DNA from 3 places in the Pseudomonas sp. 300 genome. Region 3 is predicted to be linked to each of the others. Evidence: riboswitches for the same ligand, from Rfam matches in the RefSeq annotation. Region 3 holds a riboswitch; each other region holds the start of a gene.

Region 1 (5,684 bases), 1.4 Mb from region 3:
GGCAGATAGAGGCTGTCAGCCTCCGGCAATTGCGTGTCGCGGATCGGCGAGAAAAATGACAATTCGGCGCCCATGGCTCGCAGCAAATCCAGGCTCGCGCCATAAGTGAACGCAAACGCTTCATCACGGGCCACGGCAATGCGAACGCCGGCCAGCAACGGCTCGGCAGCGATCACTTCTGGAGCAGCGAATTCCACAGGCGGCGGTAGTGCAACGTCACAACTGTTGGCCAGTGATTCAGCCGCTGCATCGAGGCGCACGTCGAGGTCGTTCAGCTCGCTGGCCTGAACCAGGCCGAGGTGCCGACTCGGCAGTTCAATCCCGGTTTCCCGGGACAACGCGCCGTACCAACGCAAACCTTCAGTCAGGCTGCCTTCAAGCAATTGCGCATGGCGCAAGGTGCCGACGCGGTTGGCCAGCACCCCAGCGAACGGCAAGTCCGGCTGATACTTCGCCAACCCCAACGCCAGCGCGCCAAAGGTCTGCGCCATCGCCGTGCCATCGATCACCCCGAGCACCGGCACACCGAAATGCCGCGCCAGGTCAGCGCTGGACGGCGTGCCGTCGAACAGGCCCATGACGCCTTCGATCAGAATCAGATCCGCTTCACCGGCGGCTTCCCACAACAGTCGACGACTTTCCTGCTCGCCGACCATCCACATGTCCAATTGATACACCGGCGCACCGCTGGCGCGCTCGAGAATCATCGGATCGAGAAAGTCCGGGCCGCATTTGAACACACGCACCTTGCGCCCCTGATTGCGATGCAAACGGGCCAGCGCGGCGGTGACGGTGGTCTTGCCCTGACCGGAGGCCGGCGCGGCAATCAAGACCGCCGGGCAATGACGTGGTTGATTCACAGCTCGACGCCTTTTTGCGCTTTGATCCCGGCCTGGAACGCATGCTTGATCACGCCCATTTCAGTGACGGTGTCGGCCAGATCGATCATTTCCGGCTTGGCGCCGCGACCGGTGACCACCACGTGTTGCATCGGCGGACGCGCCTGCAAGTCGCTGAGCACCTGATCGAGGTCGAGGTACCCGTGCTTGAGGGCGATGTTCAGTTCATCAAGCACCACCAGGCCGATCGACGGATCACGCAGCAATTCGCGGGACACTTCCCATGCAGCTTCGGCGGCGGCGATGTCACGCTGGCGGTCCTGGGTTTCCCAGGTAAAACCCTCGCCCATCACATGAAACCGCACCTGCTCCGGGAAGCGCCGGAAGAACAACTCTTCGCCCGTGCTGTTGCGACCCTTGATGAACTGCACCACGCCGCATTGCATGCCGTGGCCCATAGAGCGCGCGAGCATGCCGAAGGCCGAGCTGCTTTTGCCTTTGCCGTTGCCGGTCAACACCAGCAGCAGGCCGCATTCATTCGGGGAGTTGGCGATGCGCTCGTCAATCACGGCTTTTTTGCGCAGCATGCGCGCCAGATGGCGTTCGTCACGATCGGGAGTATCAGTCATGGGGAGCTCTCCGTTGAGGCTGGATAACGGCGGGCAGGCACAAGAATAGACGGCAAGAAGCCTGGCATCGCCCACCGTGATGCCGCTGGATGGATCAGGCCGGTCTCCGGGCTCATGAGCGGCGCTTCGCCTGACTGCGCGCCTTCCCATGTCAATTGACACAGTGGCTCAAGGCGCAGTCTTCTCTCATTTACCGTTGCGGGGGCAGCGCCGGGATCGTGGTTGTTAATGTGTTGAACGCACGCACTCACCGGCTTCCCTGTTTCACTCTGTCGACCAAGGCCACAGAGCACCTGAAACAAGCCGCGAAGGTTAGAGGGTTGGGGGTGGAGCGTCAATTAAAGCCGGGACGCCGCTGGGCGAATAACTGCCACTGATCAATAAAATGACGCCAATCTTGTGCCACGCTCTCAGCAGTGATATCAAAGCGCCACAACCTGACAACACAATAACAAGGGTGAGCCACATGCAAGGCATGATCATCAGCAATCCGAAGCTGGAATTCCTGCGCCCGGTGCTGGAGCGCTGGTTTGACTGTATAGACCGCTACAACGCGGTGCGCGGCGATAACGACACGCCTTACTGGTACGACGAAAAAGCCAACCTCGGCTTGCTCTCGGCCGCGGCGTGGATGGCGGAAATGGTCACGCTGCAGCACACACCGACCCGCAAACAGAACGAGGAAGGTGAACGCAACGCTCGCGCCGACCTGTTCATTGCCACCAGCGAAGAACGCGCCTACCTTCAGGCCACGCAGCGTTGGCCACGGGTCAACAGCCTGAACCTGACACAGGCCCTGGTCGATATCACCAGCGACGCCAAGCGCATCAGCTACGCCAGCGACCTGAAACTCGGCTGCCTGTTCGTCGCACCGCAAAAGTCCCAACACGGCGCCACCCCGGAAGAACTCCAGGACATGGTCGACGACCTGCAAAAGGAACACACCTGCGCCGTCGCCTGGTATTTCCCCTACGCCTACCGCAAGTTGCGCAACGAAGCGGGCAACTATCATCCCGGCATCGCCGTGCTGTTCAAGGAAGCCCGCGGCTGACCGGTTGAACCATCGCGGGTTTGCGCTTCTCTATTGATCAGGCCACTGCATTTATAGGGAAGATCAGTATGCGCAAGCCCCAATTCGTTCTCGTCATCGCCCTCGCCGGAGGGCTCGCCGCCTGTGGTGAAACCTCCAGCCTGCAAGTCTCCGACGGCACCGGCCCGTCACCCAAACTGCCAGAACCGAACAAAACCCTGATCCCTACGGTGAATATCGCCCCGGCGATCGGTTGGCCGGACGGCGTGAAACCTGTGGCGGCAGCGGGAACGCAAGTGGCGGCCTTTGCTGAAAACCTCGATCACCCGCGCTGGCTGTACGTGCTGCCGAACGGCGACGTGCTGGTCGCCGAAACCAATGCGCCGCCCAAACCCGACGATGGCAAAGGCGTCAAAGGCTGGGTCATGAAGAAAGTCATGGGCCGCGCCGGTGCCGGCGTCCCGAGTCCGAACCGCATCACTTTGCTGCGCGACAAGGACCACGATGGCATCGCCGAAACCCGCACGGTATTTCTGGAAAACCTCAATTCGCCCTTCGGCATGACGCTGGTTGGAAATGACCTGTATGTCGCCGACACCGACCGCTTGCTGCGTTTCCACTATGAAGTCGGCGACACGGCCATCAAGTCGCAGCCGATCAAAGTGGTCGATCTACCCGGCGGGACGCTGAATCACCACTGGACGAAAAACGTCATCGCCAGCAAGGACGGCAGCAAGCTGTACGTCACGGTGGGCTCCAACAGCAACGTCGCCGAAAACGGCATGGATCAGGAAGTAGGTCGCGCGGCAATCTGGGAAGTGGATCGCGCCACCGGCAACCACCGGATCTTCGCCTCGGGGATTCGCAATCCAAATGGTTTGGCCTGGGAACCGCAAAGCGGCGCCCTGTGGACAGCCGTCAACGAGCGGGATGAAATCGGCAGCGACCTGGTGCCGGACTACATCACTTCAGTGAAGGACGGCGGGTTCTATGGCTGGCCATACAGCTACTACGGCCAACACGTCGACATTCGCGTCGAGCCGCAAAACCCGGACCTGGTCGCCAAGGCCATAGCGCCGGACTACGCGGTCGGCCCGCACACCGCGTCGCTGGGCCTGACGTTTGCGGAAGGCAACACGCTGCCAGCGCAATTCAAGGAAGGCGCGTTCATTGGCCAGCACGGTTCGTGGAACCGCAAGCCGCACAGTGGTTACAAAGTGATTTTCGTGCCGTTCAGTGCCGGCAAACCGACCGGGCAACCGGTTGATGTGCTGACCGGGTTCCTCAATAAAGATGAAGATGCCATGGGCCGGCCGGTGGGCGTGGTGATTGATCAACAGGGTGATTTGCTGGTGGCGGATGATGTGGGGAACAAGGTGTGGCGGGTTTCTGCGGCGAAGTAACTGCCACACTCAAGACCTGTGGGAGTTAGCTTGCTAGCGATAGGGTCAGCACATCCAACATTGATGTTGCCTGGTGCACCGCTATCGCTAGCAAGCTAGCTCCCACAGGGGCTGCGTTTAGCGCTTGCGACAGAGCGTGAGCCCATCGCCCAACGGCAACAGCGACAAATCCACACGCGAATCATCCTTCAAGGCGAGATTCAGTGCCTGAATGGCTCGGGTGTCTTCACTCTCAGGATTGTGCTCCAACACCCGCCCGCTCCACAGGGTGTTATCGAACACCGCCAGGCCACCAACGCGCAGTAGACGCAGCGCATGCTCCAGATAGGCGGGATAGTTAGCCTTGTCGGCATCAATGAACATCAAATCGAATTGTCCGGGCTGATCCAACTGAGCCAGGGTTTCCAGCGCGGGCGCCAGGCGCAAGTCAATTCGTTCGGCGACGCCTGCTTCCTGCCAGTAGCGGTGCGCCGTGGCGTTGTAGTCGCCGGGAATATCACAACAAATCAGCGAGCCGCCATCCGGCAAAGCCGCCGCCATGCACAATGCGCTGTAACCGGTGAAGGTGCCGACTTCCAGCAAGCGCTCGGCGCCAGTGAGTTTCACCAACAAGGCGAGGAACTGCCCCTGCTCCGGCGCCACCTGCCAGCGCGCCATTGGCAGCGCCTGGGTTTCATCGCGCAAACGCTTGAGCAGCGGCGTTTCCCTCAGGGAAACGTCGAGCAGGTATTGATACAGGGAGTCGTCGAGATTGAGTGTGCGTGCGGTCATGACGACCTCTGCGAACTAGGGATTGCGCGCCAAATGTTCGGGTTGCAGAACACGCTTGGCGCTCAGGTAGGCTTTCTGCCAATACGCCTTGGACAAGCTGTCGAGCTTCACCGTGCCGCCCGTGGCTGGCGCATGAACGAAGCGGCCTTCGCCAACGTAGATCCCGGCGTGGCTGACCTGAGAGCCGCCATTGGTGGCGAAGAAAATCAGGTCACCGGTTTGCAAGCCTTCCTTGCCGACATTGGCCGCTTGCATGCCGATCATCTCGCGGGTGGTGCGCGGCAGGGAAATGCCCGCCACGTCACGGTAGACATAACCGATCAAGCCACTGCAATCGAACCCGGAATCCGGCGTATTGCCGCCCCAGCGATAAGGCGTGCCCACGAGCCCCAACGCGCGAAAGAGCACGTCTTCCGCTTCGGGAGAAAAAGCCTGGGAAGAACTGAAAACAAGCGGTGCGCGAACCACCGGCGCAGGTGGCGGTGTGCGGCTGGCGCAGGCGCTGAGCAGCGCTGCGAAGAGCATGAGTGCGAGGCGGGCCGACATCGTCATAAGCAGAACATCCTGATCTGGCTGCGGCTTTTTCCACCGGAAGGGCAGAAAAGAAAACCGCCTGCGCAGGACGCAGGCGGTTTGCCATCAATAATAGATCTGGATTCTAGCGGGTACGCGGCAAACTTCAAGTAAGACTTTAAGTTCGCCTTACAAACTGTCCGTCTTCTCTGTTGCAGAGAAGTCGTTGTCGCCACTGATGTGGCGACAGGCCAGTCAATTACTTGCGAGCCGTGACCACGGTCGGGGCCATCGCGAGTGCGCGCTTGGCTTCGATGAAGGTCTTGCTCCAGTAGCTGTCACCCAGGCTATCGACCCGGACACCACCGCTTTTGCGGCTGCTGGAGTGGATGAACTGGTTGTCACCGAGGTAGATCCCGGCGTGACTGACACGACCGCGACGACCATTGGTGGCGAAGAACAGCAGATCACCCGGCTTGAGCGCGCTACGAGAAACCAG
Region 2 (5,684 bases), on a different contig from region 3:
CTCATAGGCGAACCCTGCCAAGCCAAGACCAGCCCGCGAGCTTGGCTATCGTCAGTATTTATCCAACGAGCCGCCGCCGCAGTCATGAAGGAGTCGATGTGTTCCTCGTGTATTTGCTTCTGGTAGGTCGAGTTGAGTAACCAGCGACAAACACTCAGGTAGTAAGTCCAGTTCAGAGGTGGATGATTGCGGTATGCCCAGGTCATGAAACTTCGAAATATGTTCAAGCCGTCCGGTGGATCTAACTTGAGCAACCCAGGACACACATCGAACAACGTATGCCAGTAAGGCAGCAACCGGGCATCCAAGTGAACAAAACAGCGTGCATTACTGGGGTAGTCAGGAAACGGCAACAGGAAGTCGCCACGACTGCTCACACGCGACGCCTTACTGACCAGCCGCGAAGCCCCTGAAGGAATGGCTACAGAGCGCATACCAACCTCCGTGCCACAACCGCTTGCGACTTACGGAATGCAGTAATACAGACAGTGATCCTTTCGGAAAAACTAAACCTGGAACTTGGATGATCAATAACAAGAGACATACGGATGTCCTTCCCGAGACGGTTGAACGGCGTCCACCCTTGGTCGCATCAGCGACAGCCGGCGTAAAACGGACGACGAAAAAACAAGCGATGGCGGGCAAATCAAGCCGGCCACTCACAGGCGTCAAATCTGAGGGGAAGCGCGAGGGTTGGCCGAGGGCCAAGAGTATCGAGGAGGTGCCTTGCAGCGCAGCTCGCGGCTGGGCTGCGGCTTTTGTCTGATTCGCAGCAGCCAGGTCAGGCAAAATAGAAAGGCGATGCTCAATGTCACCGCTGAACAGATAGGGCACGACAGACTACCGGCCCAGCCACCAGTTGACTGGTCAGTGAAGTCCGTTTTCTGAATCGGGCTCTTGCTGCCCAGTGCAGAGCAAAACTGACCGCCGACTCCATTGAGTTCGAGCCCGCTCATCTGCCCATGTCCCAAACCGCAGGCAAACACGTTGAACAGGACGCAGAAATATAGCGTCCAGGCAACGAGCGAGCGGTTTGATAGGGACAATTTCATGGCAGCGACATTAACACCCAAGCAAGCGGGGTTGAAGATCGAAAGATGTCGTTCAAACCCACCGCCCAGAAATACCTAGACGATGGGGCACGGGGAAATTATGCGACTTTCAGTGATTTCACACAGGTGAAGCGCTCGACAAAGGTGTTGTCGGCATAGCGCTTAAGCGTCCTCGCAACCAGGCAGGTGAACAACGGCTCGCATAACACCAGTGGCAAGTACGAAACGGCGAACAGCGCCCAGTTACTCAGAGGGGTTGGCTCCTCGCCCATGGACAACCAGAAACCCACCATCACTACCACACCGGTGTAATACAGCGCATCGAACTTGACCACTTCAGCCCAACGAATGCTGCGTCCGGCAACGTCGAAAAAGCGGCGTCCCAGCAAGCCGTGGGCGGCAATCAGCGGCAACATCAAAGACAACGAGTTGACCCCTAGGTGCACTAGATCCTGCGGTTCGAACAACAATCCTTGCAACAACAGGCCAATGGCAAAACCAAACAGCGTGGGGATAAAGCCGAAGATGACGTAGACGGCGGAAGCACCGACGAAATGCAATTCAGAAGCGCCGACCGGCAAATGGAATACTTCCATGAACACCGAGAAAAACGCGGCGGCGAGTATCGTCTTAATCAGGTTATCGGGGCGTAACAGCTTCGGCGAAAACGCCGCCAGCGTAGCGATTGCAGCGGCGTTGGCGTACAGCACTTTGGCGGCATTGAGCACGCCGGGTTCGATATGCATCAGTTCTCCCTCCGAGGGATGCGGGTCTGAAAACTGCCGGGATATTCGGCAGCACTTGTGGCAGGTCTCCTGGCTCACAGCTCAACACCCTCCCGCGCCTTCCCAGCCGTTATAGGCCAGTGGCATAGACGAGAGAGCTAACCGTTCACAGTTGCGGGGGCAGCGCAGGAATGGCCAAAGGGCGTACCTGCTTCCCTATTGCTTCACCAAAAGGTGAAACCACAAAGCGTCAACAGATTAAGGGTTTTGCACGGTCTGCGCACGAGGCGAGTAGTCTTTCCGACAAGGTTCCACGGAACAACGTGCGACAGTCTGCCTCAGGCGACTCGATAGGCATGTTTTATCGGACTTAGGGTAATGCCTGCGCCAGACTGTCGCAGGTTATTAAAGGTGACAGGTGTCGTTAGACTTTTTGCCCCTCCACGAGTCGGTCAGAACAAATGCTCAGTAGGCATGATTGGGTTTCACCTGACGCACTTCCGACAGTAGCTCAAATACGCTCGGACGGTTCGTCTGGAACTAGAAATGCTTCTGCGTTAAACCTCAACCAAATACATGGTCGTTACGTGGCACGCCCAAAAGTCGGGTGCTAGAGTCATTTCCATGAACAGAACTCGAACAGACCGCTCGTTGATTGCCTGGACGCTCTATGCCTGCGTCCTGTTCAATCTATTGGCTTGCGGTATTGCTCACGGACAGATGAGTGGCTTGGCCCTCAATGGCGCGGGAGGGCAATTCTGCTCAGTATCTAATGTGGGTGTTGCGGATGTCGGGGGGGATTTGGTTGCCCAGTCCAAGAGTAATTGGGCCAGCAACTTCAGTTGCCCGATGTGCTCCTCAATCACCTTAAACCTCGTGTTCCTGTTCTGCCTTGCTTGGCTTGCGCGAACCAACCAGGTTCAGCGAAAACCCGTTGAAACCCGCGGTAAGGCTCCTCCTCGCTACTCTTGGCCATCGGCCAACCCTCGCGCCTCTCCCTTGTAATAAATAGCCACGGTCATCAGCGCTCAATTATTGCCAGCTCGATCTCTGGGATCCTTTGATGACCAAGAGATCCATCGTTGGTGCGCGTCCGATACCGAGATCTGAATCACGTACTGGTGTGATCAGGTATGCCCCGTGCTGGCTATTTCATTTGTGATGCAGCAAGTCCCTGCCGTGCATGGGGATGCACCGCAGGCGAGAAAACTTTGGCATTGAAAACGTAGGCACACACTCCGTTAGTGAGCAGGGCCTCGTCGATAACAAGGAGCACAAGGGATGATGCAAAAGGCTATTTGGTACGGTGTTTCGATTTCACTGTTTGGCGCCACTGCCGCTGCACAGGCAGATAATCAACCTGTGGAGTTGCCTGAAACGACGGTGATTGGCTCTTCTGTAATCGACCAGAACAAGGTCGACTCCTTCGGTAGCCTGACCACCGTGGTGGGGCAGGATCAGATCCGCGACCTCAACGCGCTAGATCTATCGTCCGCGCTGCGCCGTACTCCAGGGGTGACCGTTTCACGATTCAACCCAGTGGGATCGTTTGGTGGGGCTGAAGGTGGTGCGGTGTATATCCGTGGTATGGGTGCCAGCCGGCCAGGCAGTGAGATCAAGACGTACATCGATGGCGTGCCTTTTTACATGGGCGTTTGGGGGCACCCTTTACTGGATCTGCTACCGATCAATGCCATGCAAAGCATCAGCGTCTACAAAGGCCCGCAACCGCAAAAATTCGGCAACACCTTTGCCGCAATTGATTTGACTCCTCGTACTGCTGAAGCGGGCGATAACCAGCATGGCGAATTGCAGGTAACTGGTGGCAGTTTCCACACAGCGACCGATCAAGCCTCCCTTATTGGCCGCAGCGGCGATTGGGACTACCTGCTAGCGCAAGGAGCCGCTCACTCCGATGGCGACCGTCCGGATGGCGATGGCCGTTTGAACAACGGCCTGGCGCGCATAGGTTATCGTTTAAACGATAACTGGAGTGCTGGCCTGTTGCTGTTGCATGCCAACAACCAAGCCTCAGACCCTGGACAGAAAGGTCTACCAGAGACCAAGACAGGTGAATTCAACACTCGCGGCACCTTGGCTACGCTCTCACTTAACCACGACTACGACTGGGGCAACGGTAGCGTCAAGCTTTACCACAACGAAGGTCGAGGCAGCGCGCTCGATCAACCTGGGCTCGATGGTGACACCATCAGCGACTTCACCTTGCAAGGCCTGCGCTGGGAAGAAAGTCTGCGACCTTGGCAAAACGGCGAAGTCGCGCTGGGCATGGACATCGATGAAAGCAAAGGCGACGTGACTTACAAACGTATAGCGCCGGCACCGCGTGCCGACTTCGACGCGCCAACCTTGCGAGTGATCTCGCCACACATTGCTCTCAGCCATGCATTTGAACTCAATGACAGCTGGACACTAACGCCTTCTGCCGGAGTGCGTACCTACGACCACAACGTCTTCGAAAGCGCTACAGCGCCGCATGCTGGTGTGCTGCTGTCCACTTCCAATGTCGAGTTTCGGGCCAACCTGTCTCGAGGCATCAATTATCCAGGGCTCGAGGCTTCAGTTCTCTCGAACCTAATCCCGGCGCTCGGCGAAAGCTGGAAAGATCTAAAGCCCGAGAAACTCGATCACCAAGAACTGGGGGTCAAATTCAACCCTATCGAGAGTGCAACCCTGGATCTGGCCATCTTCAAGGACAAGTACAAAGATCGCTATTTGTTCGCGTTCCCTCCTGCCGTTTCACAGCCCTCATTTACGAACTTGGGTAACTACGAAATCAAGGGCGCCGAGGCCACTTGGCAGCAGCACTGGAACGATAGCTGGAGCAGCTTCGTCGGCTTCACCTGGCTGGATCCGTCGCTGAAAACTCTGCCTTACGCACCGAAACGGTCTTTGTCGTTAGGCACGACCTACGAAACCGGCCCTTGGCGTTTGAGCGCTGATGCCCAGTATCAGAGAGACATGTACGTGCTAGCGGAAGAGCGTACCGCAGGGGCCGCGAACTTCGCACAGGTGGACAGCTTCACTGTCGTGAACCTGAGGGTGGGTCATGCGGTTCCGGCGCTGGGCAAAGTCGGTGAGGTTTTTGTGGCGGTAGAAAACCTATTCGACCGCAACTATGAGTATCGCAACGGTTATCCAATGCCCGGAACCTCGGCGCAGCTCGGCGTGAAAATGGGCTTCTAAACGACCCCGATGGAACTCGGCTGCCGAGTGATCGACGGCAGCCTCTACTCAAGGACACACACCATGAAATTCGCACCGCTATTTCTAATCTTGATGACACTTGTCACGGGGGCTTTCGCTGACACTGTATCGGATCAACAAAATATCCAACAGCTGATGCGCCATACTTGGGAGCGTCCGGATGCTCCGCTTGATGTCGGCCCAATTACGGTCGAAGGTGATCACGCTGTCGCCGGTTGGACACAAGGCGAGCGCGGAGGTCGCGCACTGCTAGGAAAAAGCGATAAAGGCTGGCGAGTCGTGCTGTGCGCCGGCGACGCGTTGCTGGATCCGACCACCTTACGCAGCGCCGGATTGGCCCCTGACGCAGCCGTACATATGAGCCAATCCGTGACACAGGCAGAAAGCGCTATATCGCCGAATCGGGTGAAGCAGTTCGCTCTGTTCAAAGGAGTCGTGAACGTAGGCCAAGAGCACTCTTCAGCGGCTCATTGAGCTGAATCGATTAGATGCATTCAGCAGGGCAGACCCCGACTGACCTCTCGTTCAGTCGGGAAATATCGATCAGTCATTTTGATGCCATACGTTAATTTTAAGATGATGCGTCCATACAGTTGACTGGACTGCTGGACGTTACAAAAGGCGTTAATCCATGAGCGTTTTGTTGACTCGCCGCAAGGTGGTTGCAGGTATGGGGCTGCTT
Region 3 (5,684 bases):
TTCATCCAGCCAGTCCTCGACCACCGTCAGGCAGCCGGGTTCCTTCAAACTGGCCACGGCAATCGGCAAGGGGTTCAACCCCGCCGCTTGCAAACGCTGGCAGAAAACATCAATGAAGGCAGTGTTCGCCGCCTGCAAATGCGAGCGATAAAACAGCACCGCCGCCACCGGTTGACCGGCCAGCCAGTCGGCCTGCCAATCACTCAAAACGGCCGGGCTTTTTTTCGGGTGGTAGACCGCGGTACGCGGCAGGGTTTGTGGCTCAGTCCACGCATAGTCGCGATCCAGCCAGCGATTGGCCAGGCAGCGAAACAGATCGAGGGCGTTGGCCATACCGCCCTGGCGCAGGTAATGCCAGAGCCGGTCGCGGTCTTCGGCCACCACCGTGCTCAGGTCGCTGAGTTCCGGGTCCGGGCGATCATCGCCGGGCACCAGAATCAGTTGCACCCCGCGCTCGGACAACTCGACCAACCGCTCGACGCCGTAGCGCCAATACGCAATGCCGCCGTGCAGCGAGATCAGAATCACCTTGGCGTGGCGCAGCACTTCATCGACGTACAAATCGACCGAGGCGTGGTTTTGCACCTGCATCGGGTTGGCCAGGCGCACGCTCGGGTAATCGTCGGGCAACTGCTGCGCGGCTTCGGCGAGCAGCGCAAGGCTGGAATCGCCGCTGCACAGGATCACCAGCTCGGCGGGGGTTTGTCCAAGGTCGGCGATGTTGTCATCCGAGACGAAACCGCCGGGCTGGGTCCTGAGCAGGTGCATGGGTTAAACGCTGAGCGCGGCGCGCAGTTGCGCTTCGAGTTGCGCGGCGTCGAGCTCCTGACCGATCAACACCAGACGCGTGGTGCGTGCTTCGTCGGCGCCCCACTGACGGTCGAAATGCTTGTCGAAACGCGTGCCCACGCCCTGAATCAACAGGCGCATCGGCTTGTTCGGAATCGCCGCGAAACCTTTGACCCGCAGGATGCCGTGCTTGACCACCAGTTGGGTCAGCGCGTCCATCAGCAGACTTTCGTCAGCTTGAGGCAGCTCGATGGAAATGGAGTCGAACGCGTCGTGATCGTGGTCATCTTCGCCTTCATGATGGTGATCGTGATGGCTGTGACGGCTGTCGATGTGTTCTTCGGAGCCGGCACCGAGGCCGATCAGCACGTCCAGCGGCAGGCGACCGCTGCTGGCTTCGATTACTTTGACTGCCGGCGGCAACTCTTCAGCGACTTCCAGGCGCACACGAGCCAGGTCCTCAGGGCTGATCAGGTCGGCCTTGTTGAGAATCACCAGATCGGCGCTGGCCAGTTGGTCGGCAAACAACTCGTGCAGCGGCGATTCGTGATCCAGGTTCGGGTCGAGTTTGCGCTGGGCGTCCACTTGATCGGGGAACGCGGCGAACGTACCAGCGGCAACGGCCGGGCTGTCGACCACGGTGATCACCGCGTCAACGGTGCAGGCACTGCGGATTTCCGGCCACTGGAAGGCTTGAACCAGCGGCTTTGGCAGGGCCAGACCCGAGGTTTCGATCAGGATGTGATCGAGATCGCCGCGACGGGCTACAAGTTCACGCATCACCGGGAAGAATTCTTCCTGAACGGTGCAGCACAGGCAGCCGTTGGCCAGTTCGTAGACGCGGCCGTTGGCTTCTTCTTCGGTGCAACCGATCGAGCACTGCTTGAGGATTTCACCGTCGATGCCCAGCTCGCCGAACTCGTTGACGATCACCGCGATGCGGCGGCCTTGCGCGTTGTCGAGCATGTGCCGCAGCAAGGTGGTTTTGCCCGAGCCGAGGAAGCCGGTAACGATGGTGACGGGGAGTTTGGCCAGTGTTTTCATCGGATGCCCTTTGGCAAGGTGGCGGGCATACGGGACGACAATCGCGGCGACGGATGCGCGCGCGGAAGAGTTCGCCACCGGATCACCCCGCCCGGTTGTAGTGAGAATCTGTGTCGAGGCAGGTCTCCTGGCTGACGGTGTGCCTGTCGCTAGACTGGCGTTTGCTGCGCCTTCCCGCGGGCTCCAGGGCTGGAGCGTGCAGTGGCGTGGCAGCGAACATCACCGTTCACAGTTGCGGGGGCAGCCGCGGCATCGACCGCGTTCCCTTCTTAGCTTCGGCAAACGCCGAAGAACCTCGAAAGCGCAAGGCTACGCATGGTGTGTGGGCGGGTCAATGTCCGTCAGTTGATTGCAATCCCCTGTGGCGAGGGGATTTATCCCCGTTGGGCTGCGAAGCGGCCCCCTGCATTCCTTCAGGGCCCCGCAAGCAGGTTTTGCGACGGCGTCGCCGCCGAACGGGGATAAATCCCCTCGCCACAGGTAACACTCCTTGCCCTTGCCCCCGAGTTGAGAACCCTTGCCAATTGACGCCCAACCCCCGCCCATGCTCTCCTACACGCCTTGTTACGGGTGCCCTTCACAGGGTGAAACGGGAAACCGGTGAATCATGTGCTTTACTCAAAGCCATGTCAGTCCGGTGCTGCCCCCGCAACGGTAAGCGAGCGAAGCGTCAGATCCACTGTGCCGGCAATTCGGCATGGGAAGGTGACGCTTGCAGGTTTCGGTTGACGCCCAAGCCCCTCGCGAGCCCGGAGACCGGCCCGCAACACAAAGTGACGATTACGTTCACTGAACAACAAACCCGCGGTGGGCGGGCGCTGTTTGAACCTCTGCGAGCCCGATTCGCAGGGGTCTTCCATGCGCTCTATTCACCCGCTGACAGACCAGAGGGAAGCGCCATGTCGATCATCAGCAGCACCGGCAGCAACACCGATAAGAGCACCACCAGCACCACCACGACCCTGACCCAACGCCTGACCGCTGCCGTATGCGCATCGATCCTTGGCGCGTGCCTGGTGTATTTCGCCGGTTTCTCGCACATCGAAGCGGTGCACAACGCCGCGCACGATACCCGTCACAGCTCCGCTTTCCCGTGCCATTGAGACCTGTCGACATGATCAAGCGTATTGCGCAAACCGCAGGTTTCACCGGGCTGCTGGCCGCCCTGCTGCTGACCCTGCTGCAAAGCTTCTGGGTCGCTCCGCTGATTCTGCAGGCCGAGACTTACGAAAAATCCGAGCCGGCCGCTGTTGAAGTTCATGAGCACGCCGCCGGTGCCGCCGCTCACACCCACGATGCCGAAGCCTGGGAGCCGCAAGACGGCTGGCAGCGCGTGCTGTCCACCACGGGCGGCAATCTGGTAGTTGCCGTCGGTTTTGCGCTGATGCTCGCTGGCCTCTACACCTTGCGCGCACCGACCAAAACCTCGCAGGGCCTGCTCTGGGGCCTGGCCGGTTACGCGACGTTCGTACTGGCGCCAACCCTCGGCCTGCCACCGGAACTGCCGGGCACCGCCGCAGCGGATCTGGCACAACGGCAAATCTGGTGGATCGGCACCGCTGCATCCACTGCGGTTGGCATCGCGCTGATCGTGTTCAGCCGTCATTGGCTGATGAAGATTCTCGGCGTGGCCATCCTGGCGGTTCCACATGTGATCGGCGCACCGCAACCGGAAGTGCACTCGATGCTCGCGCCGGAAGCCCTGGAAACCCAGTTCAAAATCGCTTCGCAGCTGACCAACATGGGATTCTGGCTGGCTCTGGGCCTGATCAGCGCCTGGTTGTTCCGCCGCAAAAGCGATGGCCAATACCACGCATGACCAACACCCGCACAGCGCCGACGTTAGTGGTCGGCCTGGGCTGCCAGCGCGGCTGCCCCGTGAGCACGCTGCGGGCGTTACTCGATCAGGCGCTACAGGCGCATCAAATCGGGCTTCACCAGATCAAGGCCTTCGCCAGCATCGATCTGAAGCGTGATGAACCTGGCCTGATCGAACTCGCTGCACAACTCGCGCTGCCCCTGATGTACTTCAGCAGTGAACAACTGGCCGGTTATCAACCACGACTCAGCCACCGCTCGGACATCGCCTTCGAACGCACCGGCTGCTACGGCGTAGCAGAAAGTGCCGCCCTCGCCCTTGCCGAACAACTGGCCCAGGCGCCGGCAAAACTGCTGATTTCCCGACAAAAGTATGCCCAGGCGACCCTGGCATTGGCCTGCTCTGCGTAAAATCCTCGATAATCCTCGCCTTCGATCATGAGCAATCTTCATCTGAAGCCTTGACCAGCCCCTTTTTCTGACAGGAAACGACGATGACCGTCTACTTCATTGGCGCAGGTCCCGGCGACCCGGAACTAATCACCGTCAAAGGCCAACGACTGATCCGCAGCTGCCCGGTGATCATCTACGCCGGCTCACTGGTCCCGGCCGCCGTGCTGGAAGGCCACAATGCCGAACAGGTGGTCAACAGCGCCGAATTGCACCTGGAACAGATCATCGAACTGATCAAAAGCGCCCATGCCAACGGCCAGGACGTCGCTCGCGTACATTCCGGCGATCCGAGTCTGTATGGCGCGATTGGTGAACAGATTCGCTACCTGCGCGAACTCGATATTGCGTTTGAAATCATTCCCGGTGTTACAGCGACAGCGGCGTGTGCGGCGCTTTTGGGGGCGGAGCTGACGTTGCCAGACGTGTCACAGAGCGTGATCCTGACTCGCTACGCCGACAAGACCAGCATGCCGGCAGGTGAGGAACTGGGGAATTTGGCGCAGCATGGGGCGACCATGGCCATTCATTTGGGGGTGAATCATCTACAGAAAATCCTGATCGAATTGCTCCCGCATTACGGCGCGGATTGTCCGATTGCGGTGATTCACCGGGCGACCTGGCCGGATCAGGATTGGGTGGTGGGGACGATTGCGGATATTGCCGGGAAGGTTGAGGCGAAGGGTTTTCGGCGCACGGCGTTGATTCTGGTAGGTCGGGTGTTGGGCAGTGATCATTTCAGCGAGTCGTCGCTGTATTGCGCCGGGCATGCGCATTTGTATCGGCCATAGGGCCTCATCGCGAGCAGGCTCGCTCCCACAGGGGATCGTGACCAGACTCAATTGCTGTGTCCGCCACAGATCCAATGTGGGAGCGAGCCTGCTCGCGATGGGGCCAAGGAATTTTCCCCATAAAAAAACGGCGCTCACGGGGCGCCGTTTTTCTTGTCGCAGCGAACACCTTAGTAGTAGGCGTTTTCTTTCTGCGTGTGGTCAGTCACGTCACGAACACCCTTGAGCTCGGGAACGCGCTCGAGCAAGGTGCGCTCGATGCCTTCACGCAGGGTGACGTCGGCCTGGCCGCAGCCCTGGCAACCGCCACCGAACTTCAACACGGCGATGCCGTCGTCGACCACATCGATCAGGCTGACCTGACCGCCGTGGCTGGCCAGCCCCGGGTTGATCTCGGTTTGCAGGTAATAGTTGATGCGCTCGTTGATCGGGCTGTCGGCGTTGACCATCGGGACTTTGGCGTTTGGCGCCTTGATGGTCAGCTGGCCGCCCATGCGGTCGGTGGCGTAGTCGACAACCGCGTCGTCCAGGAAAGCTTCGCTGAACGAATCGATGTAAGCGGTAAAGCTTTTCAGCCCCAGCGCGGTATCTTCAGGTTTTTCTTCGCCCGGCTTGCAATAAGCAATGCAGGTTTCGGCGTACTGGGTGCCAGGCTGGGTGATGAAGACGCGGATGCCGATGCCCGGGGTGTTCTGCTTGGAGAGCAGATCAGCCAGGTAATCGTGGGCGGCGTCGGTAATGGTAATAGCGGTCATGGAAACTCCTCGCAGGCTTGGGCGCAGTTTACGCCAA

What was found. A riboswitch is a leader RNA that binds a small molecule or an ion and turns the genes downstream of it on or off. The one in region 3 is predicted to bind cobalamin.
Region 1: linked by a shared signal. The riboswitch ahead of cobO (cob(I)yrinic acid a,c-diamide adenosyltransferase) and the one ahead of cobW (cobalamin biosynthesis protein CobW) in region 3 are both predicted to bind cobalamin.
Region 2: linked by a shared signal. The riboswitch ahead of Q7W83_RS29195 (energy-coupling factor ABC transporter permease) and the one ahead of cobW (cobalamin biosynthesis protein CobW) in region 3 are both predicted to bind cobalamin.

Annotation. Positions count from the first base shown of each region.
Region 1 is NZ_JAVLRV010000002.1:2,666,525-2,672,208, forward strand. Features, by position in the region: gene Q7W83_RS18530 (cobyrinate a,c-diamide synthase) at 1-860, opposite strand, end outside; gene cobO (cob(I)yrinic acid a,c-diamide adenosyltransferase) at 857-1,468, opposite strand; cobalamin riboswitch at 1,549-1,780, opposite strand; gene Q7W83_RS18540 (hypothetical protein) at 1,935-2,519, shown strand; gene Q7W83_RS18545 (PQQ-dependent sugar dehydrogenase) at 2,588-3,901, shown strand; gene Q7W83_RS18550 (O-methyltransferase) at 4,019-4,672, opposite strand; gene Q7W83_RS18555 (C40 family peptidase) at 4,688-5,224, opposite strand; gene Q7W83_RS18560 (C40 family peptidase) at 5,445-5,684, opposite strand, start outside.
Region 2 is NZ_JAVLRV010000010.1:16,688-22,371, forward strand. Features, by position in the region: gene Q7W83_RS29185 (putative natural product biosynthesis protein) at 1-434, opposite strand, end outside; gene Q7W83_RS29190 (DUF2946 domain-containing protein) at 669-1,052, opposite strand; gene Q7W83_RS29195 (energy-coupling factor ABC transporter permease) at 1,151-1,798, opposite strand; cobalamin riboswitch at 1,841-2,037, opposite strand; gene Q7W83_RS29200 (DUF2946 domain-containing protein) at 2,402-2,782, shown strand; gene Q7W83_RS29205 (TonB-dependent receptor domain-containing protein) at 3,059-4,981, shown strand; gene Q7W83_RS29210 (copper uptake system-associated protein) at 5,045-5,476, shown strand; gene Q7W83_RS29215 (SCO family protein) at 5,634-5,684, shown strand, end outside.
Region 3 is NZ_JAVLRV010000002.1:1,308,652-1,314,335, reverse strand. Features, by position in the region: partial or broken gene cobN (cobaltochelatase subunit CobN) at 1-768, opposite strand, end outside; gene cobW (cobalamin biosynthesis protein CobW) at 772-1,833, opposite strand; cobalamin riboswitch at 1,934-2,146, opposite strand; cobalamin riboswitch at 2,385-2,612, shown strand; gene Q7W83_RS12685 (CbtB domain-containing protein) at 2,733-2,936, shown strand; gene Q7W83_RS12680 (CbtA family protein) at 2,948-3,652, shown strand; gene Q7W83_RS12675 (cobalamin biosynthesis protein) at 3,649-4,062, shown strand; gene cobM (precorrin-4 C(11)-methyltransferase) at 4,146-4,892, shown strand; gene nfuA (Fe-S biogenesis protein NfuA) at 5,063-5,647, opposite strand.